Regions from separate parts of the Streptomyces sp. NPDC002328 genome, predicted to be linked through region 4. Evidence: riboswitches for the same ligand, from Rfam matches in the RefSeq annotation. Region 4 holds a riboswitch; each other region holds the start of a gene.
The links. Region 4 has a riboswitch for cyclic di-AMP ahead of ACFYX4_RS35230 (M23 family metallopeptidase). Riboswitches for the same ligand answer to the same signal wherever they lie in the genome.

Region 1 (3,244 bases), on a different contig from region 4:
AAAGGCCTTCGCATGCTCTCCGGGAACGGTCGTCACCGTCGCCCTCGCCAGGCCCCGGCCCTCCTCGTCGCGGCCGGCGTGACCGGTTCCGCCATCGCCATCCCGCTGTTGGGCGCCTCCGGCGCGAGCGCGGCCGACGGCACGGTGTGGGACAGGGTGGCGGAGTGCGAGACCGGCGGCTCCTGGAGCGCCGACCAGGGCGGCGGCGAGTACGGCGGACTGGCGCTCAGTCAGGACGACTGGGACAAGTACGGCGGTGCCGACTACGCCTCGCGCCCCGACCTGGCCAGCCGCAACCAGCAGATCGCCGTGGCCCAGAAGGTCCTCGCCGACCAGGGCGTCGGCGCCTGGGGCACCTGCGGCCTGACGTCCGGTCTCACCGCGGACGCGGCCTCGGGTTCCGTCGACACCGGCGTCGCGGACGACCAGTCCGACTCCTCCATTTCGTCCGGCTTGTCCGACCTGTCCCGGGGTTCCGGTTCTTCGAACTCCTCCGGCTCCTCGCGGGATTCCGGCAGCGCGTCCACCGACCCGTCCGCCGGCTCCTCGGCGGATTCGGGTGATTCGTCCTCCTCTTCCCCCTCCTCGACGCCTTCGTCGCCTTCATCCTCTTCCTCCGCCGCGGACTCCGAAGAGGGCGGATCCGCGAAGCCGGACGACCCTGCCGGCGCGGCGGGCTCACAGGCGGGCGGCAGCTCGCCCACGGAGTCCCCGAAACTGGACGAGTCGGACAATTCCGCTCAGGGTGCGGGCTCTTGGAGTCTCGTCGACACCGGTTCCCTCGCCGCCGACGCCGAGACGCTCGGCGCCGACACCCTCGGCTCCGGCCGCCACCGCGGCTCCACGGCCGACGAGAGCGCGACCGGCGGCGACAGCGCGGCCTCTCCCGGACGCCACGCCGCGAACTCCCTCAGCGGCGCGGCCGGTACCTACGTCGTCCAGGACGGCGACTCCCTGGAGTCCATCGCCGACTCCCTTGGCGTCGACGGCGGATGGCGCGCGCTCTACGACGGGAACAAGGACGTCATCGGCGCCGACCCGAGCGACATCACGCCCGGTCAGACGCTGACGACCGGAGCCGAGTAGCGCTCCGGCGGGACGGTCCAAGACGGTGGAAAACCCCCTGAAACGGGGGGAGTTCACGTCACACTTCGCGCCGAATGTCCGGTTTGGTGAAAGTGTGGGATGAGTCTCAGAAGCCCTGATCGTCTTTGAAATTCCGTCGATCGCGTGCGTACGGTCATGACCGCTCGGCAACCCGAGCCCCGGCCGCCGCAACGCCGAATCCTGCCAGTGGCCGTCCGGGAACAGTCGTCGCGTCAAGCGCCGTAGGCAGGAGCGGGGGACCCAAGGTAAGCGCCGGGCCCAGCGGTTCAGCTGGATCCGGCTCGGGGTGAAGCCACGCCTCCCACGGAGGAGTGGCCGGGCAACTCAACCGGCCCGAACCCGACAGCTCACCTCGCAGGCGTCGGTGAGGGGATCGATCCATGCTGTTTACCGGCAAGGGCAAGCACCGTCGTCCGTCCAAGGCCACCCGCGCCGTCGCGCTGGCCGGTGTCACCACCGCCGCCGTCGCCGCCCCGCTGATGGCGGCCGGCAACGCCTCCGCCGCCACCGCCTCCGAGTGGGACGCCGTCGCCCAGTGCGAGTCCGGCGGCAACTGGTCCATCAACACCGGCAACGGCTACTACGGCGGCGTCCAGTTCTCCGCGTCGACCTGGGCCGCGTACGGCGGCACGCAGTACGCCTCCACCGCCGACAAGGCCAGCAAGTCGCAGCAGATCCAGATCGCCGAGAAGGTCCTCGCGGGCCAGGGCAAGGGCGCCTGGCCGGTCTGCGGCAAGGGCCTGTCCAACGCCTCCTACACCGGCGGCTCCTCCGGCAGCGGCTCCGGCTCCTCGGGCAGCGGCTCCGACTCCGGTTCCTCGGACACGAGCAAGCGCTCCACCGAGAAGCAGGGCGCCTCCCGCTCCGCCGAGCGTCCGGCCGCCGAGAGCAAGAAGACCGTCACCACCCCGACCGGCAAGAAGGTCAAGAAGGGCGACGGCGAGTACAAGGTCGTCGCGGGCGACACCCTCAGCTCCATCGCCGAGAAGCAGAAGGTCGCCGGCGGCTGGGCGAAGCTCTTCGAGCTGAACAAGGACATCGTCCAGGACGCCAACCTCATCTACCCGGGTCAGCAGCTTCACCTGAAGTGACACCCGGCTCCGAACGAAGCCACAGCGCCCTCACAACCGAGGCCCGCACACTGAGGGCCTCGTGAGGGTCACCCCCCGTCCCCACGGGCTCCCCGCCCCGGTGCGTGTTCCCCCGTACGCACCGGGGCGGGGTCTTTTGTTTCACCGAATCTCTTTGTTCCGGCCAGGAACAATGTGTACCGTCAGTCTGTCCACGGGACGGTCGGTCGGCTGCCGACGGCCCCGGGGCGGTTAGGCTCTAGTCGCAAGGCCCAAGCGGCCCCGCACAACCAGCGTCACATCCCATGAAGGAGATGCTCGTGCCGTCCATCGACGTCGTCGTAGCCCGGGAAATCCTCGACTCGCGAGGCAACCCCACCGTCGAGGTCGAGGTCGGCCTCGACGACGGCAGCACGGGTCGTGCCGCCGTTCCGTCCGGCGCCTCCACCGGTGCCTTCGAGGCCATCGAGCTGCGCGACGGTGACCCGAACCGCTACCTCGGCAAGGGCGTCGAGAAGGCCGTCCTCGCCGTGATCGAGCAGATCGGCCCGGAGCTGGTCGGCTACGACGCCACCGAGCAGCGCCTCATCGACCAGGCCATGTTCGACCTGGACGCCACCGACAACAAGGCCTCGCTGGGCGCCAACGCCATCCTCGGCGTCTCCCTCGCCGTCGCCCACGCCGCCTCCGAGGCCAGCGACCTCCCGCTCTTCCGCTACCTGGGCGGCCCGAACGCGCACCTGCTGCCCGTTCCGATGATGAACATCCTGAACGGCGGCTCGCACGCCGACTCCAACGTGGACATCCAGGAGTTCATGATCGCCCCCATCGGCGCGGAGTCCTTCTCCGAGGCCCTGCGCTGGGGCGCCGAGGTCTACCACACCCTCAAGAAGGTGCTGAAGACCAAGGGCCTGTCCACCGGCCTCGGCGACGAGGGCGGCTTCGCCCCGAACCTGGAGTCCAACCGCGCCGCCCTCGACCTCATCCTCGAGGCCATCAAGGAGGCCGGCTACACCCCCGGCGAGCAGATCGCCCTCGCCCTCGACGTCGCCGCCTCCGAGTTCTAC
Region 2 (3,244 bases), on a different contig from region 4:
GACGAGCTGCGGCTGCGCTTCCGGGACGGCGTGCTGTCCGTCACCCTGCACTACCGGATGCGCGACGACGTCGTGGAGCGCTGGGCGACCCTGCGCCACGAGGGCGACGACGGCGACGGCGTGGGTGATGGCGAGGGCGGCGAGCCGCTGGAGCTGCTGCGCGCCGACTCCGCCGTCTGGACGCTGCCCGACCGCGACGGCTGGCGGATGTCCCAGCTGCACGGTCGCTGGGCCGCCGAGTCCCGGCTCACCCGGGCGCCCCTCACCTACGGCGAGAAGGTCATCGGCAGCCGCCGCGGCCACACCGGCCACCAGCACCTGCCCTGGGTCGCCCTGGACACCGACGCCACCGAGGAGCACGGCGAGGTCTACGGCTGCGCGCTGGGCTGGTCCGGCTCCTGGCGGATCGCCGTCGCCCAACTGCCCGACGCGCGCGTGCAGATCACCGGCGGCGCCGGCTACGACGACTCGGGCCTGCTGCGGCTCGCGCCCGGCGAGACCTTCACCACGCCGGTCTTCGCCGGCCTGTGGACGGACGGCGGCTACGGCGGCGCGAGCCGCGCCTGGCACGCCTACCAGCGCGCCCACGTGATCCCGGACGCCGAGCGCGACCGGCCGGTGCTCTTCAACTCCTGGGAGGCCACCTACTTCGACATCTCCGAGGAGCAGCAGGCCACCCTCGCCCGCCGCGCCGCGGCCATCGGCGTCGAGCTGTTCGTCGTCGACGACGGCTGGTTCGGGGCGCGCACCGGGGACCACGCGGGCCTCGGCGACTGGACGCCCAACCCCGACCGCTTCCCCAAGGGGCTGAAGCCGCTCGCCGAGTACGTGCACGCGCTCGGGATGCAGTTCGGCATCTGGGTCGAGCCCGAGATGGTCAACGCGGACAGCGACCTGTACCGGGCGCACCCCGACTGGGTGCAGTTCCAGCCGGGACGAAAGCGGACGGAACTGCGCAATCAGCTCGTCCTCAACCTGGCCCGCGAGGACGTCCGGGAGTATCTGTGGCAGCGCCTCGACACCCTGCTGTCCAGCGCGCCCATCGACTACGTCAAGTGGGACTTCAACCGCGCCTTCACCGACGCCGGCTGGCCCGACGACCCCTACCCGCAGCGGCTCTGGGTCGACCATGTGCGCGCCCTGTACGCCCTGTTGGACCGGCTGCGGGCGGCACACCCGGGCGTCGCCTTCGAGTCCTGCTCGGGCGGTGGCGGGCGGATCGACCTCGGGATCATGAGCCGTACCGACCAGGTGTGGACCTCCGACAACACCGACCCGCTGGACCGGCTCGCCGTCCAGCACGGCTTCAGCCAGATCCACCCCGCGCGGGTGATGGCCGCCTGGGTCACCGACAGCCCCAACACCCAGCTCAACGGCCGGGCCAGCTCGCTGCGGTTCCGGTTCGTCAGCGCCATGGCCGGGGTGCTCGGCGTCGGCGGCGACCTCTCCGAGTGGACCGAGGAGGAGCTCGCCGAGGCCCGGCGATGGGTGGATCTCTACAAGGAGATCCGGCCCCTCGTCCAGCGCGGCGATCTCCACCGGCTGCGCGCCCCGGAGGGCGGGCTGAGCGCCGTGCAGTACGTGCGCGGGGACGAGGCCGTCGTCCTCGCCTGGCTCCAGGCGCAGCGGTACGGCGAGCCGGCGCCGGCGCTGCGACTGCGCGGACTCGACCCGACAGGATCGTACGAATGCCTCGAAACGGGCGAAGTGCACCGAGGGGCGGTGCTGTTGCATCACGGGTTGCGTACCGGGTTGCGCGGTGACCTTGATGCGGCAGTTATCCGTCTGCGTCGCATCTGAGTACTCTGTCCGAATTAAATCCTTCATTCCAACTAGGTCCGGAATAAAGGAACCTGGAGAGACGTCACGTGAGCAGCGTCATATTCGTGACCGTACGTTGTGCGTCATGTTCACGTAATTCGTGGAGTTTTCATGGGTGTTTCCCGCAGAATCCGTCACCGGATTCACGGAGCGTGACCGGGTTTTCTCACAGCGGACCACAAGGCGGGCGTCACCGGCACAACCTTCGCTTGTCCCCGTACGTCTGAGTCGCTTACGTTCCACCTCAATCCGGACGGACGCCCAATCCTGCCGCCGCCCGGAAACCGAAGACACTCACCCGTGTACGGCAGGAGCGGGGGACCCACAGGCAGAACCGCCTGTTCCGGTCTCCGGAACAGGCTTGGGGTAAAGCCGCGCCTCGGCGCGGCCGGGCATCTCCAGTCCGCACCCGACAGCTCACCTCGCAGGCGCCGGAGAGGAATTCGCCATGCCCGCGAAGGGTAAGCACCGCCGTCCCAAGGCTCAGCGTTTCACCCGTTCCATCGCCGCCGCCGGTACCGGGGGCGCGGCTCTCGCCCTCCCGCTCATCGGGGCCGCCGGCGCCCAGGCCGCCCCGGCCCAGTCGGCCGCCGCCCAGTCGGTCTCCTCCGTTTCGGAGCGGCCCGTCCAGACCGTTCCGGTCGCGCAGCAGGCCGCCGCCGACTCGAAGGCCGCGGCGAAGTCCGCGACCTACACGGTCCGTTCCGGCGACTATCTCTCGAAGATCGCGGACGAGCAGAACGTCACCGGCGGCTGGCAGAAGCTGTACTCGGACAACCGCGAGGCCGTCGGCGCCGACCCGTCGCTGATCCACCCGGGTCTGAAACTGTCGATCGGGGAGCGGGCCGCGGCCGGCGGCGCCAAGTCGCCGTCCGGCTCGACCGGTTCCACCGGTTCCTCGGAGAACTCCGCCTCGAAGACCTCGCGCTCCGCGGAGTCCTCGAAGTCGTCCGCGTCGAAGTCCTCCGCCTCGAAGTCGTCCGCGTCGAAGGCCTCGGAGTCGTCCTCCAAGTCCTCGGCGTCCAAGGCGTCGACGAGCCAGACCTCCGGGAACGGCGGCGGCAGCGTCTCCGGCTTCAGCCTCCCCGTGTCCAACGCCTCCGTCGGCACCCCGTACCGGATGTCCGGCAGCATGTGGTCCAGCGGCTACCACACGGGCGTCGACTTCGTCGCCCCGACCGGCACCACCCTCAAGGCCGTCGGCGCGGGCACGGTCGTCTCCGCGGGCTGGGGCGGCGCGTACGGCAACCAGGTCGTCATCCGGCTCGCCGACGGCTACTACGCCCAGTACGCCCACCTGTCCTCGCTGTCGGTCTCGGCCGGCCAGAGCGTCTCCGCCGGCCAGCAGATCGGTCTCTCCGGCGCGACCGGCAACGTGACCGGCCCGCACCTGCACTTCGAGATCCGCACCTCGCCGAACTAC
Region 3 (3,244 bases), on a different contig from region 4:
CCCGCCGGGGTGCGGGGCGGAGCCCCGGGGCGGTTCGAGGCCCGCTCCTCAAGAAGCCGAGAGGGGCGGGTGGGTGGGAAAAGGGGGTCCGGGGCGGAGCCCCGGGGGGTCGAGGGGACCTCTCGAGGAGCCGAGTCGGGCGGGTGGGTGGGCAGGCGCCCTCACCCAGCCCGGTGCACCACCGCATCACACAGCTCCATCAACGCCCTCTTGGCCTCACACTCCCGCAACGGCACCAACGCGGCCCGCGCCTCCTTGGCGTACCGCACGGTGTCCGCCCGAGCCTGCTCCAACGCCGGGTGCGCCCGAAGCGCGGCCAGCGCCTCCGCGTGCCGAGCGTCGTCACTGAGGTCGGAGTCCAGCAGCTCACAGAGCGCGACGTCCTCCGGCAACGACAGCCGAGCCGCCCGCTCCCGCAACCGCAGCACCGGCAGCGTGGGGATCCCTTCCCGCAGATCCGTCCCCGGCGTCTTCCCCGACTCGTGCGAGTCCGACGCGATGTCCAGGACGTCGTCCGCGAGCTGGAAAGCGACCCCGAGCCGCTCCCCGTACTGGGTGAGCACGTCGACGACCGTCTCGTCGGCGCCGGACATCATCGCGCCGAAGCGGCACGACACCGCCACCAGCGACCCGGTCTTCCCGCCCAGCACGTCGAGGTAGTGCTCGACCGGGTCCCGCCCGTCCGTCGGCCCCGCCGTCTCCAGGATCTGCCCGGTGACCAGCCGCTCGAACGCCTCCGCCTGCACCCGGACCGCCTCGGGCCCGAGGTCGGCGAGGATGTGGGAGGCCCTCGCGAAGAGGAAGTCGCCGGTCAGCACGGCGACCGAGTTCCCCCACCGCGTGTTCGCGCTGGACACCCCGCGCCGCACCTCTGCCTCGTCCATCACGTCGTCGTGGTACAGCGTGGCCAGGTGGGTCAGCTCCACCACCACGGCCGACGGCACGATGCCCGGCGCGTGCCGGTCGCCGAACTGCGCCGCCAGCATCACGAGCAGCGGCCGGAACCGCTTCCCGCCCGCCCGGACCAGATGCTGCGCGGCACCGGTGATGAAGGGAACCTCACTCTTGGTGGCCTCGAGCAAGCCTTCCTCGACAGCCGCCAATCCGGCCTGGACATCGGCTTCCAGAGCCTGGTCCCGCACGCTCAGCCCAAACGGCCCGACGACGGTCACGAGGGGTCTCCTGTCTGCTGGTGTCTAGTGGCGTTACACGGTTTGTCGATACGTCGCTGCCATCACTCAAGTCAGCGTATCCGGTCACGTTTCGATCACCGATAAGCCCCCACGTCACCCGGCCCCCACGTCGCTCGACCGGGAGGTGCCGCGTTCGGCCCGGGAGGCACCGGATCACGACCGCCGACTTTCCGATCATCCGATCCGATGATCCGGTCGGACACCTGTCCACCCCCATCGACTCACCCGGAAGCGCCGATACATGCCCGGAGGTGTGCCGTATCTCACGAAGCCTTCGATAAACGGCATCAAATCAGACATTCCCTCCATTTGAATTCCTGGATTCCGCCCCCACCCCTTTAAAAGCGACTTCACGCCCATTGCCCGATTTACCCACTCTTGTCATCACGGGTGAGTTGGCTCACTTCGTCACGGAACCACCGACCCCGTACCGACCCCCGGATCCCTCAGCCCGGCACCCGAGTTGACACTTGCCGAAAGCAAAGGATCAAGCATCCCAAAAACACCAGACCAAGGTCAATAGGGGTGTTCCCCGAATCCGGTACTTGTTCCGGACATGTGCTCTCGCATACGTTCCCGGCCAGTCGGGCAGACGCCTCATCCTGCCGCCGCCCGACGTCATCCATCGACGAACATCTCGCACGGCAGGAGCGGGGGACCCAGAAAGACCGCCGGACCGTACGTCACGCACGTATCGGCACGGCTAGGGGTGAAGTCGTGCCGCCGTATCCGTACGGCGGCCGACCGGGCACCTCCCCGCCCGAACCCGACAGCTCACCTCGCAGGCGCCGGAGAGGAACTTCCCCATGCCCGCTGCCGCTCAGCCCCGCCGCCGCTTCGCCCGCGCCATCGCCGTCGCCTGCACCGGCGCCGCCGTGCTCGCCCTCCCCTTCGTCGGAGCGACCACCGCCTCCGCGACCACCGCCTCCACGGCCGCCGCTCCCCCGGCGACCACGCTGGCCGGCTACCCCAACAACCTCGACGGGTGGATCCGCCAGTCGCTCGCGATCATGGCCGAGAAGGGCATCCCGGGCACCTACAACGGCATCTACCGCAACATCATCCGTGAGTCGTCGGGCAACCCGAACGCCATCAACCTGTGGGACTCCAACGCGGTCAAGGGCACCCCGTCCAAGGGCCTGCTCCAGGTCATCGACCCGACCTTCGCCGCGTACCACGTCGCCGGCACCGCGTACGACCCGTACGACCCGGTCGCCAACATCACCGCCGCCTGCAACTACGCGGCCGACCGCTACGGCTCGATCGACAACGTCTTCGGCGCGTACTGATCACTTCTTCGACCAGGCCGGTCAGGTCGATCAGGGAAAGAGACGTTCGAGGACGACGGCCACGCCGTCGTCCTCGTTCGACGTCGTCACCTCGTCGGCCACCGCCTTGAGCTCGGGATGGGCGTCGGCCATCGCCACACCGCGCGCCGCCCAGTCGAACATCGGGATGTCGTTGGGCATGTCGCCGAAGGCGAGCGTGTCCTCGGGCCGCAGCCCGAGGTGCTCGGCGGCCAGGGCCAGGCCCGTCGCCTTGGTGACGCCGGACGGCTGGAGCTCCACCGTGCCCGGCCCCGACATGGTGACCGTGGCGAGCGAGCCGACCACCGAGCGGGCTGTCGACGCCAACTCGTCGTCGGTCAGGGTGGGATGGCGCAGCAGCACCTTGCTGATCGGCTCGCACCACAGGTCCTCGCGCGAGCCGACGCGCAGGGCGGGCAGGGTCGGGTGCGGCATCAGGTAGCCCGGTTCGATGAGCGTCAGCCCGTCGACCCCGTCCTGGTCGACGGCCGCGAACACCTGCCCGACCTCGGCCTCGATCTTGCCGATCGCCGTCTCGGCCAGCTCCCGGTCCAGGGTGACCGACCACAGCAGGCGGTCCGCGCCGGCGTCGTACACCTGCGCGCCCTGTCCGCACACCGCGAGCCCCCGGTTCCGCAGGATGTGCAGCAGCGGCCGTACCCGGGGCGCCGGGCGGCCCGTCACCACGAGGTGCCGGGCGCCGGCGGCGGCCACCCGCGCGAGCGCGTCGAGCGACCGGTCGGA
Region 4 (3,244 bases):
CTCCAGGGTGCGCAGTGCCTCGCGGACGGGGACGCGCGAGACGCCGTAGCGGCGCGCGAGGAGTTCCTCGGTGAGGCGGCTGCCGCGCTCGTAGACACCCGCGACGATGTCGTCCCGGACGGCCGTGCACACCGAGTGCGCCGGAATACGCATGACGGACCTCCGCCTTAATCCCCGTGAAACGTCGACGATTGACGTGTGTTCCGTGACTCTATTGCAATGAGCCGGAATTTCCGATGGCGGGTCGGAATCCAGGGATATTTTTTGGACAGCGGGGACGCCGAAACGGCGAAAGCCCCGGCCGGGAAGGGCCGGGGCTGAAGGATCTGTCGCCTGGCGGCGTCAGACGTTCACGCCGTGCTTGCGGAGGTAGGCGACCGGGTCGATGTCCGAGCCGTACTCCGCGCTGGTGCGGGCCTCGAAGTGCAGGTGCGGGCCGGTGACGTTGCCGGTGGCGCCCGACACGCCGATCTTCTGGCCCGGGGTGACCTTGTCGCCGACCGAGACGCCGATCGAGGACAGGTGACCGTACTGGGTGTAGGTGCCGTCGTTCATCCGGATGACGACCTCGTTGCCGTAGGAGCCGCCCCAGCCGGCCTCGACGACGGTGCCGAGTCCGACGGCGTGCACGGTGGTGCCGCTGGAGGCGTGGAAGTCGATGCCGGTGTGGCTGCCGGAGGACCACAGGGAGCCGCCGGACTTGTAGCTGGTGGAGACATACGAGCCGCTGATCGGCGACACGAAGGCGTTGAGGCGCTTGCGCTCGGCCTCGCGGGCGGCGCGCGCCCTGGCCTCGCGCTCCTCCTCGACCTTCGCGGCGGCCACGGCGGCGGCCTTCTTGAGCTCGGCGGCCTCCTGGGCTGCCTGCTGCTGGGCGGCGGCCTGGTCGTCGATCTGCGCGGCGACGGAGTCGCCGACGGTCACGACGGGGACGAGGCCGGTCTGTTCGACGGAGGGCGTGGGCTCGGCGGCGAGGGCGGAGCCGGAGGCGACGGTGCCGATGACGCCGGTGGTGGTCAGTGCGGCGATGCTCGCCGCGCGCGCGGAGGTGCGCCGCATCCGACCGGGACGACGGTGCTTCCCGGTGGCGCAGGTGAACGCCATGAAGTTGAGCGGTCCTTTCCTTCCCTCTCGCCTACCGGGTTAGCTGACGGGTTCGGAGCAGGAAGGTCTCCTACGGACCCCCTCGCGACTCGCGCGGGCGTCCGATTCACCCCAGGGACTTCATGGTTGGGTCCCCGGCTCCCCTGGCTCGCGCCGTACGGGGACTCGGCGATGACTGTCCGGTGCCGCGGATGCGGCGCACTGCCGACGAACAGCCCGGATGAAACTAGACGCGGCCGCTGTCAATCCCCAAACGGAACGCGCGTTTTGTAGCGCATGCCACAGGGCAGACAGGCAGCCTTTCCCTCAATTCGGACATCAGAGGGCCCCGGTGACGCATCTGTCACCGGGGCCCCTGGCGCGCGTATGACGTCGCGTCAGCACGCGCGCGTCGCGCGGAGCGCGTCCTACTCGGCCGTGACGACCTTCACCTCGCCGATGCCGAGGGCCTCGACCGGCGCCTTGATCTGCGCCGCGTCACCGACGAGGACGGTCACCAGGCGGTCGCCCGGGAAGGCGCTCACGGCGGCCGCGGTGGCCTCCACGGTGCCGGTGGCGGCGAGCTGCTGGTACAGCGTCGCCTGGTAGTCGTCAGGCAGGTGCTGCTCGACCTGGTCGGCCAGGGTGCCGGCGACGGCCGCGGCCGTCTCGTACTTGAGCGGCGCGACGCCGACCAGGTTCTGCACGGCGACATCGCGCTCGGCGTCGGTCAGACCGCCCTCGGCGAGCGTGCGCAGCACCTTCCAGAGGTCGTCCAGCGCGGGGCCGGTGTTGGGGGTGTCGACCGAGCCGCTGATGGCGAGCATCGAGGCGCCCGAGCCGTCCGGCGCGGACCGCAGGACCTGGCCGAAGGCGCGCACGCCGTAGGTGTAGCCCTTCTCCTCGCGCAGGACGCGGTCCAGCCGGGAGGTGAGGGTGCCGCCGAGGCAGTACGTGCCGAGCACCTGCGCGGGCCACACGCGTGCGTGCCGGTCCGGTCCGATGCGGCCGATCAGCAGCTGCGTCTGGACGGCTCCGGGGCGGTCCACGATGACGACCCGGCCGGTGTCGTCGGCGGTCACCGGCGGCACGGGCCGCGGCTCGGCCGCGGAGCCCGTCCAGGCGCCCAGGGTGTCGCCGAGGAGCGCCGCCAGGTCGATGTCGGTGAGGTCGCCGACGACGACGACGGTGGCCGTGGCGGGGCGGACGTGCTTCTCGTAGAAGGCGCGGACGGCCGCGGAGTCGATGCTCTCGACCGTCTCCGCGGTGCCCTGGCGGGGGCGCGACATCCGCGCGTCGGCCGGGAACAGCTCCTTGGAGAGCTCCTTGGCGGCGCGCCGGGAGGGGTTGGCCAGCTCGTGCGGGATCTCGTCCAGGCGGTTGCGGACGAGGCGCTCGACCTCGCTGTCGGCGAACGCGGGCGCCCTGAGGGCGTCGGCGATCAGGCCGAGGGCCTTGGCCAGGCGGGAGGCGGGCACCTCCAGGCTGATGCGGACGCCGGGGTGGTCGGCGTGGGCGTCGAGGGTGGCGCCGCAGCGCTCCAGCTCGGCGGCGAACTCCTCGGCGGAGTGCTTGTCGGTGCCCTCGGAGAAGGCCCGCGCCATGATCGTGGCGACGCCGTCCAGGCCGGCCGGCTCGGCGTCCAGCGGCGCGTCGAGGAGGACCTCGACGGCGACTACCTGCTGTCCGGGGCGGTGGCAGTGCAGGACGGTCAGCCCGTTGTCGAGGGTCCCGCGCTCGGGGGCCGGGAACGCCCACGGCTTGGCGTCGCCCGCCTGCGGCTGGGGGTGGAAGTCCATCGTGGCGAGCTCGGTCACTTGGCCGCCTCCTCGTTCTCGTCCTCGTCGGCGGCGTTCTCGGCGCCTTCGGCGCTCTCGGGGCTCTCGGCGCCCTCAGTGGGCTCGTAGACCAGCACGGCGCGGTTGTCGGGGCGCAGCCGGGCGCCGGCGATCTCCCGCACCTCGTCCGCCGTCACGTCCAGCACCCGCTGGACGGCGGTCAGGGCTAGCTGCGGGTCGCCGAACAGCACGGCGAACCGGCACAGTTCGTCGGCGCGGCCGGCTACCGTGCCGAGGCGGTCCAGCCACTCGCGCTCCAACTGCGCCTGGGCGCGCTCCATTTCCTCGTCCGTGGGGCCCTCCGCGGCGAACCGGGCGAGCTC

Region 1: linked by a shared signal. The riboswitch ahead of ACFYX4_RS10075 (transglycosylase family protein) and the one ahead of ACFYX4_RS35230 (M23 family metallopeptidase) in region 4 are both predicted to bind cyclic di-AMP.
Region 2: linked by a shared signal. The riboswitch ahead of ACFYX4_RS12800 (peptidoglycan DD-metalloendopeptidase family protein) and the one ahead of ACFYX4_RS35230 (M23 family metallopeptidase) in region 4 are both predicted to bind cyclic di-AMP.
Region 3: linked by a shared signal. The riboswitch ahead of ACFYX4_RS08930 (transglycosylase SLT domain-containing protein) and the one ahead of ACFYX4_RS35230 (M23 family metallopeptidase) in region 4 are both predicted to bind cyclic di-AMP.

What each region holds. Positions count from the first base shown of each region.
Region 1 covers NZ_JBIARQ010000003.1:84,298-87,541, reverse strand. Annotated here, with positions in the region: gene ACFYX4_RS10080 (transglycosylase family protein) at 13-1,086, shown strand; cyclic di-AMP (ydaO/yuaA leader) riboswitch at 1,315-1,483, shown strand; gene ACFYX4_RS10075 (transglycosylase family protein) at 1,488-2,198, shown strand; gene eno (phosphopyruvate hydratase) at 2,492-3,244, shown strand, end outside.
Region 2 covers NZ_JBIARQ010000004.1:69,174-72,417, reverse strand. Annotated here, with positions in the region: gene ACFYX4_RS12805 (alpha-galactosidase) at 1-1,800, shown strand, start outside; cyclic di-AMP (ydaO/yuaA leader) riboswitch at 2,103-2,265, shown strand; gene ACFYX4_RS12800 (peptidoglycan DD-metalloendopeptidase family protein) at 2,270-3,244, shown strand, end outside.
Region 3 covers NZ_JBIARQ010000002.1:553,244-556,487, forward strand. Annotated here, with positions in the region: gene ACFYX4_RS08925 (polyprenyl synthetase family protein) at 162-1,172, opposite strand; cyclic di-AMP (ydaO/yuaA leader) riboswitch at 1,810-1,996, shown strand; gene ACFYX4_RS08930 (transglycosylase SLT domain-containing protein) at 2,000-2,482, shown strand; gene ACFYX4_RS08935 (HAD family hydrolase) at 2,513-3,244, opposite strand, start outside.
Region 4 covers NZ_JBIARQ010000021.1:103,777-107,020, forward strand. Annotated here, with positions in the region: gene ACFYX4_RS35225 (GntR family transcriptional regulator) at 1-153, opposite strand, end outside; gene ACFYX4_RS35230 (M23 family metallopeptidase) at 343-1,104, opposite strand; cyclic di-AMP (ydaO/yuaA leader) riboswitch at 1,118-1,285, opposite strand; gene ACFYX4_RS35235 (M16 family metallopeptidase) at 1,512-2,900, opposite strand; gene ACFYX4_RS35240 (M16 family metallopeptidase) at 2,897-3,244, opposite strand, start outside.